Regions from separate parts of the Kitasatospora sp. NPDC096140 genome, predicted to be linked through region 1. Evidence: riboswitches for the same ligand, from Rfam matches in the RefSeq annotation. Region 1 holds a riboswitch; the other holds the start of a gene.
The links. A riboswitch is a leader RNA that binds a small molecule or an ion and turns the genes downstream of it on or off. The one in region 1 is predicted to bind glycine.
Positions count from the first base shown of each region.

Region 1 (10,085 bases):
AGCGGTCGCATCGCCCCGACGCTCAGGTGGGTGATGTCGGTGCCCTCGAACTCGATCTTCCCGCCGGTCGGTTCGTCGAGCCTGGTGACCAGCCGGCCCATGGTCGACTTGCCGCAGCCGGACTCGCCGACGACACCGAGCGTCTCGCCGGCGTTGACGGTGAAGTCGATGCCGTCGACGGCCCGCACCGCGCCGGTCTGGCGCCGCAGCAGCCCGCTGCGGATCGGGAAGTGCCGGGCCAGGCCGGTCACCTTCAGCAGCGGCTCGCGGTCGGAGGCAGGTGCCGGCGACGGGATCGCCGCCGCCTGGCTCGCCTGAGTGTCCGTCATCGGTTCTCTCCAGAAAGGTGGTACGAGGCCGGGCTCACAGCCGGGGCGCGATCTCTTCGGCGAAGATGCGGTGCCGCTCGTCGGCCGACAGGTGACAGGCCGCGAAGTGCCCGGGCGCCGCCTCGGCCAGCACCGGGAGGTCGCTCGTGGAGCGCCCGTCGGTCAGGGCGGCGTACGCACAGCGCGGGTGGAAGGCGCAGCCCGTCGGCACGTTGATCAGGCTGGGCGGGGTGCCCTTGACCGGGACGAGCCGGTCCTGCAGTTCCCGGTCCAGGCGCGGCATCGAGCCCAGCAGGCCCCAGGTGTAGGGGTGTTCGGGCGCGTCGAAGAGGGTCTCGGCCGGGCCGCGCTCGATGCACTTGCCGCCGTACATGACCAGGATGTCGTCGGCCAGTTCGGCGACCACCCCGAGGTCGTGGGTGATGATGATGACGGCGGAGCCGAACTCCTCCTGGAGGTCGCGGATGAGGTCCAGGATCTGCGCCTGGACGGTGACGTCCAGGGCGGTGGTGGGCTCGTCGGCGATCAGCAGGGAGGGGTCGTTGACCAGCGCCATGGCGATCATCGCGCGCTGGCGCATGCCGCCGGAGAACTGGTGCGGGTAGTCGTCCACCCGGCGGTCGGGCTGCGGGATGCCGACGCGGTCGAGCATCTCGATCGCGCGGGCCCGGGCCTTCTTCTTGTTGGCCTCGGGGTGGTGCACCCGGTAGGCCTCGACGATCTGCTGCCCCACCGTGTAGTAGGGGTGCATCGCGGTCAGCGGGTCCTGGAAGATCATCGCCAGTTCGCGGCCGCGCAGTTGGCGCACCCGGTCCGGGCCGGCCGCGATCAGGTCCTCGCCGTTCAGCCGGATCTCGCCGCTGATGCGGGCCCGCTTGGAGCGGTGCAGGCCCATGATGCCCAGCGAGGTGACGGACTTGCCGGAGCCGGACTCGCCGACGATGCCGAGGGTGCGTCCCTTGTGCAGGTCGAAGCTGACGCCGTCCACCGAGCGGACCAGGCCGTCGTCGGTGTCGAAGTGGATCCGCAGGTCCCGCACGGACAGGAACGGGTCGCCGGACGGTGCGGGAGCGGGAGCGGCGGCTGCCGTGGTCTTCTGGAGCTCGGTCACGAGAGCCTCACCCGGGGGTCGACGAGGGCGTACAGGAGGTCGACCACGAGGTTGCAGGCGACGATGAAGAAGGCGGCGAGCAGGGTGACGCCGAGGATCTTGGGCAGGTCGTTGTCGGAGATCGCCTGGACGGCGAACTGGCCGACGCCCTGGAGCGAGAAGACCTGCTCGGTGATCAGCGCGCCGCCGAGCAGCAGCCCGAGGTCCATGCCGAAGATGGTGACGATCGGGGTGAGCGCGGCGCGCAGCCCGTGCCGGGTGACGACCTTGCGCTCGGCCAGGCCCTTGGCCCGGGCGGTGCGGATGTAGTCCTCGCTCATCGTCTCCAGCATTCCGGCGCGGGTGAGCCGGGCGTAGAGCGCGGAGTAGAGGAAGGCCAGCGAGATCCAGGGGAGGATCAGGTTGCGGGCCCACATCAGCGGGTTGTCGGTGAAGTCGACGTACTGCAGGTTGTCCAGGATCGGCCACTCGTAGCTGAACAGCGTGAGCAGCAGCGCGCCGGTGAAGAAGACCGGCAGCGAGACGCCGGCGAGGGCGACGCCCATGGAGAGCCGGTCGAAGATCGACCGCGGCTTGAGGGCGGAGACGACGCCGGTGGCGACGCCGGAGACCAGCCAGAGCACGGCCGCGCCGATGGCGAGCGAGATGGTGACCGGGATCCGCTTGGACAGCTCGGGCCAGACCTCCAGGTGGTTCTTGAAGGAGTAGCCGAAGCAGGGCACGTGGCAGGTGGCCGGTTCCGGCCCGAACTTGTACTCGGCGCCGCTGACCAGCCCCTTGAGGAAGTTCCAGTACTGGGTGTACAGCGGCTGGTCGAGGCCGAGGTTCTGCTTGACCGCGGCGATCGCCTCGGGTGAGGGGTTCTTCCCGATGTACTGGGCGGCCAGTTGGTCGGCCGTCTCGCCGGCGACGCGCGGGAGCAGGAAGAAGATCGCGAAGGTGACCGCGCTGACGACCAGCAGCAGTAGCACCGCCGCGAAGATCCTGCGGATGATGTAGGCAAACACAGTTGGGCGGCTCCGGCGGCCCGCCGCCGTCCGGGATCTTCCGGACGGCGGCGGGCGCCGCTGCCTTCACCTGCCTTCAGGGATGCGGAGCCAGGCTCTTACTTGGTGGTGCCGATGTTCAGGTAGTCGTACTCACCCGAGAACGCCGGCGTGGAGGCCAGGTTGGTGGCGTTGTCCGGGCGGTACAGGAAGACCTTGAAGTAGGTCAGCGGGACGATGACCGCCTGGTCCATGACCTTCTTGTCGATGTCGCCGTAGATCTTCTCGCGGGCCGCCTTGTCCGGGTTGACGGCGGCGTCGTCGAGCAGCTTGTTGACCGACGGGTCGTCCAGCTGGGACAGGTTGCTGTTGCCGGAGGGCTTGATCGCGCGGCCGTCGACGATCTGCTGCAGGAAGCCGTAGCCGGTCGGCCAGTCGGCACCCCACTGCATCATCATCAGACCGATGTTGTGGTCCTGGGTGAACTGCGGGGCACCGGCGCTGTCGGTCAGGTACTTGCCCTGCGGGTACTGCTGGATCTCGGCGTTGATGCCGACCTTCTTCAGCGCGGCCTGGATCGAGGTGGCCGCGGCGACCTCGGTGGCGCGCTCGGTGCGGGCCGAGATGACGGTGTTGATGCTGTCCTTGCCGCAGGCCTTCAGGGCGTCCTTGGCCTTGGCCTCGTCACCCTTGTTGTCCTTGGTCTCGAACGCGTTGAAGTCCTGGTGGCCCGGGATGTCCGGCGGGAGCACCGTGTTGGCGATCTGGCCGCGGATCGGGCCGCCCTCGGCGGTCTGCACCGAGACCTTGTCGATCGCGAACTGGACGGCCTTGCGGCAGTCGACGTTGTCGAACGGCGCGACCTTGGAGTTGATCGCCAGGTAGACCAGACGGCCGCCGTAGGCGTTGTCGGTGCTGGCCTTCAGCTTCGGGTTCTGCAGGATCTGCGCCTGGGTCTGCGGGTCGACGCCGCCGCCCACCAGGTCGACCTGGGCGTTGCCGGCCAGCAGGTCCTTGTCGATGGTGGCCTGGTCGATGTTCATCTTGAGCACGATCTTCTCCGGAAGCTGCTTCCGGATCGGGTCGGTGCTCTTGTCCCAGTTGGTGTTGGGCACCAGGACGGCCTGCTTGCCGTCCTCGTAGGACTCGAACTTGAAGGAGCCCGAGGACACGATGTGCTTCACGTAGTCGGCACCGGTGTCCTTGGCCTGCGGGACCGGCGCGGTCTGCGGGGCGCTGACCAGGTAGTCGAAGTCCGCGAACGGGTGCTTCAGGTGGAAGACGATCGTGGTGTCGTCCGGCGTCTCGATCGAGTTCAGGCCGCCGGCCTTGTCCTTGTACGGGCCCGCGTACGGCGTGTCGTTGTCGACCAGCAGGTCGTGGAAGTAGGTCGGGCCGTTGGAGTTCACGTCCGGCGCGAAGTTGGAGCGCTCGACGGCGTACTTGACGTCCTTCGAGGAGATCGGGGTGCCGTCGTCGTACTTCAGGCCCTGGCGCAGCTTGTACGTCCAGGTCAGGCCGTCCGCGCTGGGCTGGCCCATCGACTCGGCGAGGTCCGGGACGAGCTTGTTGCCGTCCTCGCCCGCGGCCGGGTTGAAGGTGGTCAGCGGGCGGGCGTACAGGCGCGAGAAGTTGTAGATGTACGCGTAGTACGTGTTGCCCGGGTCGAGCGAGTCCGGGGTGCCCTTCATCTCGAAGGTGACCGTCCCGCCCTTCTTGTCCGAGGCGTTGACGATGTTCTTGGTGGCCGCGTTGGCTCCGCCACCCGATGCGGAGGACGAGTTGTCGTCGCTCTTCTTCGGCGAGCTGGAGCAGCCGGTCACGACCAGGACCGCGGCGGCGGCCGCCGCGGTCAGGGCGACGGTACGGGACCTACGCATGGGAGAGATCAACCCCTTGGGGATGTGGAGGCGGTGGAGGGTCCTGACGCGAAGTCAGCTGCTCGGAGTCAGTTGCTCTTGGGATCGAGGGCGTCGCGCAGCCCGTCGCCGAGCAGGTTGAAGGCGAGCACGGTGATGAAGATCGCCAGACCGGGGACCACCATGTACTGGGGGTCCACCTGGTAGTACCGGATCGCGTCCTGGAGCATCCCGCCCCAGGAGGCCTGCGGGGGCTGGATGCCGACGCCGAGGAAGCTCAGTCCGGCTTCGAAGAGGATGTTGGTCGGGATCAGCAGGGTCGAGTAGACCAGGATCGGACCGACCAGGTTCGGCAGCAGTTCCTTGAACAGGATGAACGGGCCGCGGGCGCCGAGGCTGCGGGCCGCGTGCACGAACTCCCGCTCGCGCAGGGAGAGCGTCTGTCCGCGCACGATCCGGCCCATGTAGGGCCAGTTGAAGAAGCCGATGACGAAGATCAGCACCATGATGTGCAGCGGCAGGCCGTGCAGGCCGAACGCACCGCCCTGCAGCGAGGTCGAGATGGCGATCGCGAACAGCAGCAGCGGGAAGGCCAGGAAGACGTCCATGATCCGGCTGATCAGCGTGTCCACCCAGCCGCCGTAGTAGCCGGCCATGATGCCGAGCACGGTGCCGATGGTGTTGGACAGCACGGTCGCGCCGAAGGCGACCAGCAGGGAGACCCAGGAGCCCTCGATCACACGGGTGAGCAGGTCCCGGCCCTGCAGCGGGTCGATGCCGAGCGGGTGGTCCCCGCTCATGCCGCCCCAGTCGCCGAGCGGCAGACCGCCGAGGTCGGCGTCCAGCAGGTCCTGGTGGAGGGCGTCCGGGTCGAGCCCGAACATCGACTCGATCGGCTTGGCCAGCACGGCGAGCAGGATCAGCAGGATCACCACGACGCCGCCGATGACGGCGGCCTTGTCGCGCTTGAAGCGCGTCCAGGCGATCTGGCCGAGGGAGCGGCCCTCGATCTTCTTGGCCGGGCTCGGGGCGGCGGCTGCCTCCGGCTCGTTCCCGGCGGTGGTCACGGATGCGGTCATGGTCAGTTGGTCCCCTCGCCGACGGTGGCCGGCCCACGGGTGCCGGTCGCCGGCTTCGGCGGTGCGGCTGCGGACGTGCGAAAGCTGTAGGAGGAGCGGGTGTTCGCGACAGTGCTTCGTGCACGGGCACTGTCGCCACGCGGCATGGGCTTCGCGTGGACGAGCGGTCGGCGTGCGCGCTCACCTTTGTGGGGTTCCAGGACGCGCGGTGCGTTGCGCAGAACTCTCTGCCATGCGAACTGGCTTGCGCCAGCCCTGACAACCGACAGATGCCCAACTGTGATCTGCAGGCATGCATCTCCCCGATCTCCGGCATATACCTCTTCACATGGCTGTAACAGGCATGTCAAGATGACCGGACCTCATATCCGGAAATCCGTCCGGAAAGCATCGAAGCCGACTTGATGGACAATCAAGTCGGCTTCGTGGCAAGGATTTCGGGTTTGGCAATCAGCGCCCGGGGTAGCCCGGCCACGGCTGCTGGGGCTGCTGCTGCCAGCCCGGCGCAGGCGCCTGTGTGCCGTACGCCCACCCCGGCGTCGGCTGCCCCGGCATCGACGGCCCCGGGTACGCGGGCGGCGGCACCGGCGGGTACGGACCGGTCGCCGGGCGCCCGGACTCCCGGTCGAAGAACGGCCGCGAGTTGGCGCGCATCCACAGCGCCACCGGGTCGTACTCGTCCGACATCGCCACCGTGGACACCGCGAGCCCCTCCGGGGCCACCGCGATCGCCCGCTGCATCAGGGCGCGCACCGCCTCCACCGCGGGCGGAGAACTCTCGTACAGGTCCAGGCCGATCGCCAGGTACGGCTCCCCCACCGCCGGCTGCACCCAGGCCCGGCGCAGCGCCCGCACCGCGCGCACCTCACCGGCCTGCCGCTCCAGCAGCGCGAAGAACGGCTGCGCGTTGACCTGCGGCTCGCTCAGCTTCAGCGGACCGGCCGGCAGCCGGTCCAGGCCCGCGGCGATCCGCCGCAGGTCGGCCCAGGGCACGCCGACACCGCCACCGGGGGCGTGCGGGTTGAGCCACAGGCCCCAGCGGGTGCGGTACAGCGACGCGGCGATCTCCCGGCCGGAGATGACCTCGTGGGCCCGCGCCCAGCCGGACGCGGCGAGCTGCTCGGGCGAGGTGACGGCCGGCGCGTAGCCGTGGCCGCTGATCTCCATGTTCCCGTACTGCGCGTCCGGACTGCCCGGCGTGCCGTGCCAGAGCAGCATCCAGACCCGGCCGTCCGCCAGCGCGTGCAGCAGTCGCTCGTACGCGTCGTAGCGCTCCGGCGCGACCTCGCGCAGGGCGTGCTCCAACACGCCGGGGTCCGCTCCCGGGTGCCCGGCCGGGGCCTGGCCCCAGGGCCCCGGCGCCCCGCCCGCTCCCGTTCCCGCACTCATGCGCCCACCTCGCCGCGCCTCTTTCCTCGAACCCGCCGGCCCGTCGGCCGTCTGCACGCACCCTATGGCGCGGCACCGGCCACCGCCACGGCGACGTGCCTACGAACGAACCCCGCTCACACCCGCGTGTAGAAAGGCATTACCCGGGTGAGCAGCCACTCGACCACCGGGTCGTCGGCGAGGTCGAGCAGTACGAGGTGGACGCCACCCGGCAGCGGCGCGGTTCCCAGCGCTCGGCCGAGCGCGTCGTTCACCGCGGCCGGCTCGGCCGGGGCCGCCGGATCCAACTGGACGCCCACGAACATCACGGTCGGCTCGCCCTCGATGCTGGCCAGCGCCCGGCGCGCGGTCAACACCCCGGGAAGGGCCGAAAGTTCGGCCCGGCAGGCGGCCAGGAAGTGCTCCGGGTCCTCGCCCGGCACCGGCTCGCGCAACGCCACCCGGCCGCCGGTCGGCGCCGCCGGATCCTCCGCGCCCTCCCAGCGGTCCTCGCGCGGACCGCGGCGCAGCTCGGCCACGCCCTGCGGCGGCACGGGGATGCCCACCGCCGCCTCCGGGTTCACCGCGATGCCCACGCCCAGCGGCAGCCCGCGGGCGAACTCCCAGACCGGCGCGATCGCGAAGGCCATCCCCGGCGCCTGCTGCAGGAACACCTCCTGCGAGGAGAACACCGGCACGTACGGGTCGCCGCCCAGCTCGATGATCGGCAGGTCCAGCGCCTGCCCCTGCGGGTCGGCCCCGGCCGGCAGCGGCACCCACACCTGGCTGCGGGCCAGCACCTCGATCACCCGCGGCGTCGCGCCCGGGTCGCCCATGGCCGCGGTCAGCACCTGCTCCAGCTCGTTGGCCGGCCACGTGCCACCCGACGGTGCCCCCTCGGGACCGCCCCACCCCTGCTGCTGCTCCACCGGGTACCCCATGCGCCGCCGATTCCGCCCTCTGCCGGTCGGCCGCCCTCTGCTGCGCCGACGCGGAGCAGTCTAGGGCCCGTGTTCGGGACGGCGCGGGGTGGTCGGGTCCGCCGTTCCCGCCCGATCCGGTCCCCTCCTCCCGTGTGACCGGGTCCCCTCTCCCTTCCCGGTCCGGGACGTGCCATGATGTGCGCGTCCGACGGCATGCGCCGCGGGCTCCACAACTCCATACCGGCCGCTCGAACCCGCGCGGGAGAGCCCGGAGTGCCGCCAGCGTGGCGGCAGAGCCGGCGCCGAAGGAGCAAGTCCTCCCCGGAATCTCTCAGGCCCCCCTACCGCACGGGTTAGGCACATCTGGAAAGCGGCGCACGGCCCTGTCGCGCGCCCACCCACGGTGCAAGCCGCCATGCTGTCCCCCAAGCTGGAAACAGCTGCGGGCCGGCGGGCGGTGAAGCTCTCAGGTTCGACGACAGATGGGGAGACCCACGCCGCCGCATGCCCGCGCGCAGGGTCGGCCCCCGAGCGGGTCCGGTCCGGCGCGTGCACCCCTGAGTGCCCCGACCGAGGAGTTCCTGGCCATGTCGTCCCTCCGCCTGACCGCGCTCGACGCGCTGCACCGCGCCCTCGGCGCGACCATGACCGACTTCGCCGGCTGGGACATGCCGCTGCGCTACGGCAGCGAGCGCGAGGAGCACCTCGCCGTCCGCACCAAGGCCGGTCTGTTCGACCTCTCCCACATGGGCGAGATCACCGTCACCGGCCCGCAGGCCGGCGAGATGCTGGACCACGCGCTGGTCGGCTTCGTCTCCGCGCTGGGCGTGCTGCGCGCCCGCTACACCATGATCTGCGCCGAGGACGGCGGCATCCTGGACGACCTGATCGTCTACCGCCTGCGCGAGGACGCCTTCCTGGTCGTCGCCAACGCCTCCAACGCCCAGCTGGTCCTCGACGAGCTGATCGCCCGCGCCAAGGGCTTCGACGCCGTCGTCACCGACGACCGCGACACCTACGCGCTGATCGCCGTCCAGGGCCCGGAGTCGACCGCCATCCTGGCCGGGACCACCGACGCCGACCTGCCCGGCCTGAAGTACTACGCGATCCTCCCGGCCCAGGTCGCCGGCCGTGAGGTGCTGCTGGCCCGCACCGGCTACACCGGCGAGGACGGCTTCGAGATCTTCTGCCGCCCGGCCGACGCCGAGGAGATCTGGCAGGCGCTGACCGCCGCCGGCGAGGGCCGCGGTCTGGTCCCGTGCGGCCTGTCCTGCCGCGACACGCTGCGCCTGGAGGCGGGCATGCCGCTGTACGGGCACGAGCTGTCCACCGACCTCACCCCGTTCGACGCGGGCCTGGGCCGGGTCGTCCGCTTCGACAAGACCACCAACGAGGGCGCCTTCGTCGGCCGCAAGGCGCTGGAGCAGGCCGCCGCCGCGGCCGAGGCCAACCCGCCGCGGGTGCTGGTCGGCCTGGTCTCCGAGGGCAAGCGCGTCCCGCGCGCCGAGTACACCGTGGTCTCCGCCGACGGTGCCCCGATCGGCCGGATCACCTCCGGCGCGCCGTCCCCGACGCTGGGGCAGCCGATCGCGATGGCCTACGTCGACGCGGCGCACGCCGCTCCGGGCAGCACCGTCGCGGTGGACGTCCGCGGCAAGCACGAGCCGGTCCGGGTCGTGGCGCTGCCCTTCTACAAGCGCGCCCGCTGACGCCCGTCAGGGCCCCCCGTTTTCCCATAGACGCAGGTCGAAGCCGTCCGCGCGGCGGCCCGCTTCGTCGTACCCGCTTCCCATCCTGGAGAATGACGCCATGAGCAACCCCGAGCACCTGAAGTACACCGAAGAGCACGAGTGGCTGACCGACGCCGAGGACGGTGTCTCCACCATCGGCATCACCGAGCACGCCGCCACCGCCCTCGGTGACATCGTCTACGTGCAGCTGCCCGAGGTGGGCGACGAGGTGACCGCCGGCGAGACCTGCGGCGAGCTGGAGTCCACCAAGTCCGTCAGCGACCTGTACTCCCCGGTGACCGGCGAGGTCGTCGAGATCAACCAGGACGTCCTGGACAACAACGGCCTGGTCAACGACGCCCCGTTCGAGGGCGGCTGGCTGTTCAAGGTGCGCGTGGCTTCCACCGGCAAGCTGCTCAGCGCGGACGAGTACAACGCCTTCATCAAGGCCTGACCCGCTCGTGACCGGGCGGGCCGCGCGTGCGTCGGCCCGCCCCCACCGGGGCCCCCTTTCCTCCTCCACCGGGAAGACACCATGACGGTTCTCAACCAGTCCCTGCACGCCCTCGACCCGGAGATCGCCGCCGCGGTCGACGCCGAGCTGCACCGCCAGCAGACCACGCTGGAAATGATCGCCTCCGAGAACTTCGCCCCGGTGGCGGTCATGGAGGCCCAGGGCTCGGTGCTCACCAACAAGTAC
Region 1 is NZ_JBEOUW010000005.1:126,658-136,742, forward strand. Features, by position in the region: gene ABT048_RS06715 (ABC transporter ATP-binding protein) at 1-329, opposite strand, end outside; gene ABT048_RS06720 (ABC transporter ATP-binding protein) at 364-1,440, opposite strand; gene ABT048_RS06725 (ABC transporter permease) at 1,437-2,447, opposite strand; gene ABT048_RS06730 (ABC transporter substrate-binding protein) at 2,546-4,306, opposite strand; gene ABT048_RS06735 (ABC transporter permease) at 4,375-5,364, opposite strand; gene ABT048_RS06740 (enhanced serine sensitivity protein SseB C-terminal domain-containing protein) at 5,815-6,753, opposite strand; gene ABT048_RS06745 (enhanced serine sensitivity protein SseB C-terminal domain-containing protein) at 6,870-7,673, opposite strand; glycine riboswitch at 7,905-8,012, shown strand; gene gcvT (glycine cleavage system aminomethyltransferase GcvT) at 8,243-9,364, shown strand; gene gcvH (glycine cleavage system protein GcvH) at 9,465-9,839, shown strand; gene glyA (serine hydroxymethyltransferase) at 9,921-10,085, shown strand, end outside.

Region 2 (10,085 bases), on a different contig from region 1:
CTGGACTACTGGGCCCGCACGGGCCTGCTGGAGCCCAGCGTCCGGACGGCCTACCCGGCGACCAGCCAGCGGCTCTACAGCTTCCGCGACGTCCTGCTGCTGAAGATCGTGAAGCGGCTGCTCGATGCGGGTGTGTCGCTGCAGAACATCCGGGTGGCCGTCGCCCACCTGCAGGCCGCCGACCAGGGCGGCCTCGCCGGGATGACGCTGATGTGCGACGGCGCGACGGTGTACGAGTGCACCACGCCGCAGCAGGTGGTGGACCTGCTGAAGGGCGGTCAGGGGGTCTTCGGCATCGCGGTGGGAGCGGTCTGGCGGGAGCTGGAGCTGACCCTCGGGCGGCTTCACGCGGAGCGCACGGACACCGGCGAGACCGTGGTCGGGCAGGACCCGGCCGACGAACTGGCCCAACGGCGCAACCGGGCGGTCTGAGCAACGATTCGACGGGGCCGCGGGCCCGGACGGGGAACCGTTCGGGCCCGCGGCCCCGTCGTGTTGGCTGGCGAAACGATCGAGGGAGGGCACGTGGGGGTCGGCACGGGGATGGCGGGGCTGCTGCGGCGCAGGGCCGTACTGTCGGGGGCACGGCTGCGCCAGCGCAGGACGCAGCGCAGGGTCTTCCAGGTCGGGGCGCTGCTCTGTTCGCTGGCACTGGCGCCGAGCGCCTGGGTGTGGTTCTCCGCGGGTGACCGGGTGGGCACGGTGGAGAGCGCTCCGTCCGCGCCGGTCGCGGTGGTCTTCGGCGCCGGGCTGGACCAGGGCAAGCCCTCGCCGTACCTGGAGCACCGGCTCGTGGCGGCGGTGGACCTGTACCGGGAGGGCAAGGTGCAGGCGATCCTGGTGACCGGGGACAACGGGCGGACCGAGTACGACGAGCCCGACGCGATGTTCACGTACCTGACCACGCACGGGGTGCCCGCGGAGCGGGTGGTGCGGGACTACGCGGGCTTCGACACCTGGGACTCCTGCACCCGGGCGCACCGGATCTTCGGGGTGGACCGGGCGGTTCTGGTCAGCCAGGACTTCCACGTCCGGCGGGCGCTGGCGCTGTGCGAGGCGGCGGGCATCCGCTCCTACGCGGTCGGGGTGCCGGAGTTCCACGACGAGACTTGGCTGTACGGCGGGGCGCGGGAGGTGGCCGGGGCGGGCAAGGCGGCGGTCAACGCGTGGCTGCGGCCGGACCCGGTGTTCCTCGGGCCCAAGGAGGACGGCATTCCGAAGGCGCTCGCGGACGCGGCGAGGACGCAGCCGTAGGCGGCCGCCCGCCGGGCCGCGGCCGGGTTCGCACGCACTGTCGGACCCGTGCGCGATGATCGGCGGGTGCGATCACTGCCGAGCATCATCCACCTCGACATGGACGCCTTCTTCGCGGCGGTGGAGCAGGCGGCCAAGCCGAGCCTGCGCGGCAAGCCGGTGATCGTCGGCGGGCTCGGCGGGCGCGGGGTGGTCTCCACGGCCTCGTACGAGGCGCGGAAGTTCGGGGTGCACTCGGCGATGCCGATGGCGCAGGCGCGGCGGCTCTGCCCCAACGCGGCCTTCCTGTCGGGCCGTTTCGAGGCCTACCGGCACGTCAGTGAGATCGTGATGGGCCTGCTGCGGGAGCTGTCGCCGCTGGTGCAGCCGCTCAGCCTGGACGAGGCCTTCGTGGACCTGGAGGCCGGTCCGTACGGCCCGGTGCTGGCGGAGACGGACCACGAGACCGGCGAGCGGCTGGTGCTCGCGCTGGCGGAGGATCTGCGGGCGGACATCGAGCGGCTCACCGGGCTGACCGGCTCGGTGGGGGCGGCGGGGTCCAAGCTGATGGCCAAGATCGCCTCCGAGCAGGCCAAGCCGGACGGCCTGGTGCTGATCGAACCCGGGCAGGAGCGCGCGGTGCTCGGGCCGATGCCCGTCCGGGCCCTGCCGGGGATCGGGCCGGCCACCGAGCAGGTGCTGCGGCGGGCCGGGCTGAACACCGTGGCCGACCTCGCGGAGGCCGGCGAGGCGGAGCTGGTGCAGCTGCTCGGGCGGGCGCACGGCGCCGGGATCCACCACATGTCGATAGGGCTGGACGAGCGGCCCGTGGTGGCCGACCAGGACGCCAAGTCCGTCTCGGTGGAGGACACCTACGAGGTGGACCTGGCCGACCGGGACCGGGTGCTGCGGGAGGTGGAGGCGCTGGCCGCGCGGTGCGTGCGGCGGCTGCGGGCGGCCGGGCGCTCGGGCCGGACCGTCGTGCTCAAGGTCCGCCGGTTCGACTTCTCGACGCTGACCCGCTCGGAAACCCTCGGCGGGCCCACGGACGACGAGGCGGTGATCACCGCGACCGCGCGCCGACTGGCCGAGCAGGTGGACATCACCGGTGGGGTCCGGCTGCTCGGTGTGGGCGTCGCCCAACTCGCCGACTACACCCAGGAGGACCTGTTCGCCCAGGCCCTGCGGGAGGAGGCGGCGGAGCACGCGGAGGCGGCGGCCGAGGCCGAGCAGGCCGAGGAGGAGCCGGAGGCCGTCGTGGTCCGGCGCTGGATGCCCGGACAGGACGTCCGGCACACGGAGTTCGGGCCGGGCTGGGTGCAGGGCAGTGGGGTCGGGAGGGTCACCGTACGGTTCGAGACGCCGTGGAGCGGGCCGGGGCGGGTGCGGACCTTCGCGGTGGACGACCCGGCGCTGGAGCCGGCCCGGCCGCTGCCGCTGCGCCGGGACGCGGACCCTGTCGGGGGCGTGGATCCGGGCGGGGGCGCAGGCCGGGACCCGGACGCGGACGGCGGGGCGGGCGAGCGGGGCTGAGAGGGGGCGCGGGCGCCGACCGGGAGGGCGGGCGCGGGCGGACGGGGCCGGGACACGAAAACGGCCCCACCCGGTGGGGGAGTACCGGGTGGAGCCGCATCACCGTGCCGGACTCCGTACGTTCGTGATGCCCTCGCGACGTACGGGGACCGGGGCCCCGCGCCCTGTCCCTGAGCGCGGGGCCGGACGCCTCGTCAGGCGTCGGTCTTCACCAGCTTGTCGCTGGAGTCCTGCTGGGCCGAGCCCTCGACGACGGTCAGGGGAGCGGCCGGCTTGACGGTGCGGATCAGGAACGGGACGACACCGGCGACGATGCAGACCACGGCCGCCGTCCAGAACGCGTGCTTGTAGGCGTCCAGGGTGGGCAGCGTCAGCGGGATCTGCGGCGGCAGCTTCATGGTGTCGCCGGTCAGGATGGCGGCCATCACGGCGGTGCCGATCGCGCCACCGACGGTGCGCAGCACCGAGTTCATGCCGTTGGCGATGCCGCTCTGCTCGACCGGCACGGCGCCGTTGATGTAGGCCGGCATCGCGGCGAACGCGAGGCCGACGCCCAGGCCGAAGATCGCCGAGGCGGTGTAGATGTCGCCCTCGTGGCTGTGCCGCAGGGCCAGGTAGGCCATCGCGATGGCGCCGAGGACACCACCGAGGACCAGCGGCAGACGCGGACCGCGACGGGCGATCAGCACCGCGCCGAGCGGGGCGGCCACCATCGAGCCGATCGCGGACGGCAGCAGCATGACACCGGCGTGCAGGACGGTGGCGGTGAAGCCGTAGTGGGTCAGCTTCTCCGGGGTCTGGGCGAAGTTGCTGATGACCATGAAGGAGCCGTACATGCCGAAGCCGATGAGCAGGCCCGCGGTGTTGGTGAAGGCGACGGCCGGGCGGGACATCATCTTCATGTCCACGAGCGGGTGCTTGACCTTGGTCTCGATGATGCCCCAGACCAGGGCGACGACGGCGGCGACGGCGAAGAGGCCGAGGGTCTTGGTGGAGGTCCAGCCCCAGTGGTTGCCCTGGCTGACCGCGACGAGCAGTGCGGAGAGCCAGCCGGCCAGGGTGATCGCGCCGAGCGGGTCGGCGCCGCCCTCCTTGTCGGTGACCGGGTCGGACGGGACGCGGAAGGCGACCAGGGCGACGGCGATCAGGCCGAAGACCAGGCCCATCCAGAAGATCGACTTGTAGTTCCAGTGCTCCAGCAGGAGACCGGTCGCGACCAGGCCGAGGCCGGAGCCGACGCCCATCGAGGCGCTGATGGCGGCGACGCCGCCGGTCACCTTCTGCTTGGGCAGCTCGTCGCGGACGATGCTGATCGCCAGCGGCATCACGCCACCGCCGGCGCCCTGCAGGACGCGGGCGACGACCAGCCACGTGAAGGAGTGGGTGGTGACCGCCAGTGCCGAGCCGGCGACCAGACCGGCCAGCGAGATCAGCAGCATCGGCTTACGGCCCCGGAGGTCGCCGAAGCGGCCGAGGAGGGGAGTCAGCACTGCGGCGGAGAGCAGGTTGGCGGTCATCAGCCAGGTGATGCTGGAGCCCGAGACGCTCAGTTCCTTGGCCAGCGAGGGCAGGATCGGGACGACCGCGGTCTGCACCACGCTGAACGACAGCATCGCCAGGATGAGGGCCGGCAGGACCCGGGTGCTGCTCTGCTTCTCGGCCGCGGTGGTGGGCTGGGGTGCCTCACTCACGGTTGCTTCCTCCCGTACATAGTGAATGAACTGAAGTAACCATGCAGGGAGATACTTCAGAGTGTCAAATATCGAGTGGTTAAGCTTTGGCAAAGGCGGAGTGCCGGGCGTCCGTCGGGCGCCTGTGGCGGGCCGGGGGTGGCCGTCGCAGCGGGTGCCCGGGCATGGGAAAAGGGCCCCGGCCGGGTGGTCGGGGCCCTCGGTGGGGTGCTGGTCAGACGAGGGGGCGCATGGCGGCGGGGCGGGAGGTCTCCGGGGCGGGAGCGGCCGGTGACGGGCGTGGGCCCTCGGCGATCTCGGCGGGGGTGTCGTCGTGGACCTCGACGTGTTCGCGGCGGACTTCGTCCCGGATCACCTCCTCGGCGGTGTAGCGCTCGACGACGAGGCGGACGCGCTCGACGGGGGCGAGGTACTTGTGCACCACCGGACGCTCCTCGCGGAGGGTGACCTCCTCGACGGCCTCGGCGATCTCCTTCTCGGTGAGGGAGGCGCGCTCGGCCTCGCCGACCGGAATCCGCTCGACCCGGACGCGCTCGCGGACCACCGGGACCCGGCGCTCGATCTGCTCGGTCGTCACGTACTTGCGCAGCTTCGCGGTGCCCACGGTGTGCCACTCGGTGGTGACCTCCAGTCGCTCCTCGCGGCAGGTGATCTCGACCGGGTCGGTGGGGGCGGGAGCGGCGGCGCCCACGGTGCTCTCGGCCGGCTGCGACTGCGGGTGCGGTTGCGGCTGCGGTTGCGGCTTGGGCTCGACGGGAGGCGTGACGGCGGGAGCGGGAGCGGGAGCGTGGGCGGGTGCGGGGGCACTGAGGGTGCGCACGTGGGCCTCCGGGGCGGTGCTGGTGTCGGTCGGGGCGGGCTCGGGCGAGCGGAGGGCGAGCGGCTTGGTGGTGGTGGCCGTGGCCGTGGCCGCAGCCGCCGCAGCCGTCGCGGGCGCGGCGGCCGGGGCGGTGCCGAAGTCGAGGTCGGACTGCGCGGCGTGGCCGCCGCTCTCACCGGCCGGGTCGTCGCTCCCCGGGGTGTCGAGGCCGTAGTAGCGGTAGAGCTGGAGTTCCTGGGCGGGGGACAGGTGCTGGCCCACACCGAAGTCCGGGGACTCCTTGACCAGCGACTTGTCGTACGGGACCCGGAGCTCTTCGCCGGAGAAGTCGCTCGTGGTGAGCGGGACGAAGGCGTCCCGGCCGAAGATGCCGGTCCGGACGGCGGCCCACTCGGGCCGTCCGGTGGCATCGTCCAGATAGACCTCGTCGACCGTGCCGATCTTGTCTCCGTTGCGGTCGACCGCCTTGTGGCCGATGAGGTCCCGGGGGTCGATGTCGGTCTGCACTCATTCCTCCAGGGCGCTGGGCCTGCGGAACCCCCGCAGGAAGGCGGCCGGAGCACCCGTTCCGTCCGCCACTTCACACCAAATGCCATGAATCGGACGGGCGCGACCGGGGTGCGCCGGACGGGCTGCGTGCTGCGCCGTCCGGGGGACGCGCGTAGACCCGGCGTGACCTGAAGCACCCGTGATCGGAAGGCCTCCCGCTGGTACCCTGGGCGGCGACCGCAGAGCCCGCTCGGGAGAGTCTCCGCCGCGAAAACCGCTGGTCGGAGCGCCGAAGGAGCAACTCCTCCCCGGAATCTCTCAGGCATCCGTACCGTGTGGGGTAGGTCACTCTGGAAAGCAGGGCAGGAGTGTCGGCACGGAAGCCGGCGACCACCACCCTCACCGACGGTGCAAGCCGACGGAGCGCTCACAGCGCGCTCCGTGCGGGCGAAGCTCTCAGGTCCCGATGACAGAGGGGGAGGCCTGTCGGGTTCGCCCGCCACGGCTGAGTTCGCTGTCCGCAGCGGGAAGGTCGGCCGGCGTGCGTACCCCCGCCGGTCCGTGACCAGGAGGCCTCGACCACATGAACGCCCAGCCGAACGCGGGACGCCCCACCGGCGCCTCGACCCTCACCGAGCTTGAGCTGGCCAGCCCCTTCGAGAACCGCCACATCGGCCCCGACGCCGCCGCGCAGGAGAAGATGCTGGCGTCCGTCGGCTACGGCTCGCTGGACGAGCTCGCCGCCACCGCCGTGCCCGAGGCGATCCGCTCCATCACCGGCCTGGACCTGCCCGCCGGCCGGTCCGAGGCGCAGGTCCTCGCCGAGCTGCGCGAGCTGGCCGGCCGCAACCAGGTGCTCCAGCCGATGATCGGCCTGGGCTACTACGGCACCTTCACCCCGCCGGTGATCCTGCGCAACGTCATGGAGAACCCGGCCTGGTACACCGCCTACACCCCGTACCAGCCGGAGATCTCCCAGGGCCGCCTGGAGGCGCTGCTCAACTTCCAGACCCTGGTCTCCGACCTGACGGGCCTGCCGACCTCCGGCTCCTCGCTGCTGGACGAGGGCACCGCGGCCGCCGAGGCGATGGCGCTGGCCCGCCGCGTCACCAAGGTCAAGGGCGGCGTCTTCCTGGTCGACGCCGAGACCCTGCCGCAGACCATCGCGGTGATCAACACCCGCGCGGTGCCGACCGGTGTCGAGGTCGTCGTCGCCGACCTGTCCGAGGGCATCCCGGCCGAGATCGCCGAGCGCGGCGTCTTCGGCGTGCTGCTGCAGTACCCGGGCGCCACCGGTGTGGTCCGCGACCTCACCCCGGTGATCGAGCAGGCGCACGGCCTGGGCGCGATCGTCGCCGTCGCCGCCGACCTGCTGGCGCTGACCCTGCTCAAGTCCCCCGGCTCGCTGGGCGCCGACATCGCCTGCGGCACCTCGCAGCGCTTCGGCGTGCCGATGGGCTTCGGCGGCCCGCACGCCGGCTACCTCTCGGTGCGCGCCGAGTACGCCCGCTCGCTGCCCGGCCGCCTGGTCGGCGTCTCCGTCGACTCCGACGGCAACCGCGCCTACCGCCTGGCGCTGCAGACCCGCGAGCAGCACATCCGCCGCGAGAAGGCCACCAGCAACATCTGCACCGCCCAGGTGCTGCTCGCCGTCATGGCCTCGATGTACGCCGTCTACCACGGCCCGGACGGCCTGGCCGACATCGCCCGCCGCACCCACCGGTACGCCGCCGCCCTCGCCGAGGGCCTGCGGGCCGGCGGCGTCGAGCTGCTGCACGGCGAGTTCTTCGACACCGTCACCGCCGTCGTCCCGGGCCGCGCCGCCGAGATCGCCGCCGCCGCCCGCGCCAACGGCATCAACGTCCACCAGGACGGCGCGGACCGGATCTCGATCTCCACCGACGAGACCACCACCCGCGAGCACCTGGCCGGCGTCTGGGCCGCGTTCGGCGTCGAGGCGGTCGAGGTCGCCGAGACCGCCGACGCGCTGCCGGGCGCCCTGCTGCGCGAGGACGAGTACCTGACCCACCCGGTCTTCCACAGCCACCGCTCGGAGACCGCCATGCTGCGCTACCTGCGCCGCCTGTCGGACCGGGACTACGCGCTGGACCGCGGCATGATCCCGCTGGGCTCCTGCACCATGAAGCTCAACGCGACCACCGAGATGGAGGCCGTGACCTGGCCGGAGTTCGGCCAGCTCCACCCCTTCGCGCCGATCGACCAGGCCCAGGGCTACCTGACCCTGATCCGCCAGCTGGAGCAGCAGCTGGTCGAGGTGACCGGCTACGACGCGGTCTCGATCCAGCCGAACGCGGGCTCCCAGGGCGAGCTGGCCGGCCTGCTGGCCGTCCGCGCCTACCACCACGCCAACGGCGACACCCAGCGTGACGTCTGCCTGATCCCGTCCTCGGCGCACGGCACCAACGCGGCTTCCGCCGTGATGGCCGGCATGCGCGTGGTCGTGGTGAAGACCCTGGTCGACGGCGACGTGGACGTCGAGGACCTGAAGGCCAAGATCGAGCAGCACCGCGACAGCCTGTCGGTGCTGATGGTCACCTACCCGTCGACCCACGGCGTGTACGAGACCGAGATCACCCAGATCTGCGCGATGGTGCACGAGGCCGGCGGCCAGGTCTACGTGGACGGCGCCAACCTGAACGCCCTGGTCGGTCTGGCCAAGCCGGGCAAGTTCGGCGCGGACGTCTCGCACCTGAACCTGCACAAGACCTTCTGCATCCCGCACGGCGGCGGCGGTCCGGGCGTCGGCCCGGTCGCGGTGCGCGCCCACCTGGCGCCGTACCTGCCGAACCACCCGCTGCAGGCGGAGGCCGGTCCGGCCACCGGTGTCGGTCCGATCTCGGCCGCGCCGTGGGGCTCGGCGGCGATCCTGCCGATCTCCTGGGCGTACGTCCGGCTGATGGGCGGCGAGGGCCTCAAGCACGCCACCCAGGTCGCGGTGCTGAACGCCAACTACATCGCCAAGCGCCTGGCGCCGCACTTCCCGGTGCTCTACACCGGCCCGGGCGGGCTGGTCGCCCACGAGTGCATCATCGACCTGCGCCCGCTGACCAAGGAGACGGGCGTGACGGTGGACGACATCGCCAAGCGCCTGATCGACTACGGCTTCCACGCGCCGACGATGTCCTTCCCGGTGGCCGGCACGCTGATGATCGAGCCGACCGAGTCCGAGGACCTGCACGAGATCGACCGCTTCTGCGACGCGATGATCGAGATCCGGGCCGAGATCGACAAGGTCGGCTCGGGCGAGTGGGCGGCCGACGACAACCCGCTGCGCAACGCCCCGCACACCGCCGCCGAGCTGGCCGGCGACTGGGCACACGGCTACTCGCGGCAGGACGCGGTCTTCCCGGCGGGCGTGAACCCGGCGGACAAGTACTGGCCGCCGGTGAGCCGGATCGACGGCGCGTACGGCGACCGCAACCTGGTCTGCTCCTGCCCGCCGCTGGACGAGTACGGCGTCTGACGGATCCGGCCGCCACGGCGGCCGGACGCACGGCAGGGCCCCGGCGGAACTCTCCGCCGGGGCCCTGCCCGTACGGCGATCGATCCGGCGGCCGCGCCCGCCGTACGGTCGGACCGCGCGGTCAGGCCGCGTGGGCGACGGGGCGGCGCGGGGCGATCACCCGGCCGTCCGGCAGCAGCTCTCCGGTGTCCTCGAACAGGACGACGCCGTTGCAGAGCAGGCTCCAGCCCTGCTCCGGGTGGCAGGCCACCGACACGGCCGCTTCGCGGTCCTCGGACTCGGCCGATGGGCACTCAGGACGGTGCTGGCACATACGCGTACCCTCGCTTCGCTCTGCGATCCTCCCCGTGGTGCGGTCGCCGGAGGTCGTACCGTCCGGAGGCCGCCGCGGTAGTCGGATCCTGTCCGCACGCCGACCAGGTGTTGACCGGCGCTCAAGTGGGTAGGACAGGTGGTCCTTCCACGCTGGTTCCCAGTGTCGGCATCTGCGGACGTGCTCGCAGGCATTTCGTGACATGCGCCACAACTCCCGGGCAGAGATCACCCGTTCAGGTGGGGCCGGCGGGAAATCGCGCACCGGTGGATCAGGTGGGGGATGGCCCGATCGGGCCATGGCGGATGCCCCGTTCGGGTGGCACCCGGCTGTCGCCCGGTGGGCAGCCCGTTCGGGTGACGTGTTCCGACCCCGGCTGCGGGCGCGGACGTGGGCGCGGGGCGGAGGGTCGTCGGGGCCGTCGGCGGCGGGGGAGAGTCGGCCGGTGCGCGGGCACGGGGAGGGCGGGCCGGCGCGCGGGCACGGCGGAGGGCCGCCGGGCGGGTGGTCCGGCGGCCCGTA
Region 2 is NZ_JBEOUW010000076.1:2,564-12,648, reverse strand. Features, by position in the region: gene ABT048_RS40100 (MerR family transcriptional regulator) at 1-432, shown strand, start outside; gene ABT048_RS40095 (SanA/YdcF family protein) at 544-1,254, shown strand; gene ABT048_RS40090 (DNA polymerase IV) at 1,321-2,766, shown strand; gene ABT048_RS40085 (MFS transporter) at 2,961-4,457, opposite strand; gene ABT048_RS40080 (PRC and DUF2382 domain-containing protein) at 4,672-5,784, opposite strand; glycine riboswitch at 6,008-6,110, shown strand; glycine riboswitch at 6,112-6,246, shown strand; gene gcvP (aminomethyl-transferring glycine dehydrogenase) at 6,350-9,250, shown strand; gene ABT048_RS40070 (DUF5999 family protein) at 9,372-9,563, opposite strand.
Region 2: it holds a riboswitch for glycine, as region 1 does, so the genes downstream of both, gcvP (aminomethyl-transferring glycine dehydrogenase) here and gcvT (glycine cleavage system aminomethyltransferase GcvT) in region 1, are expected to answer to the same signal.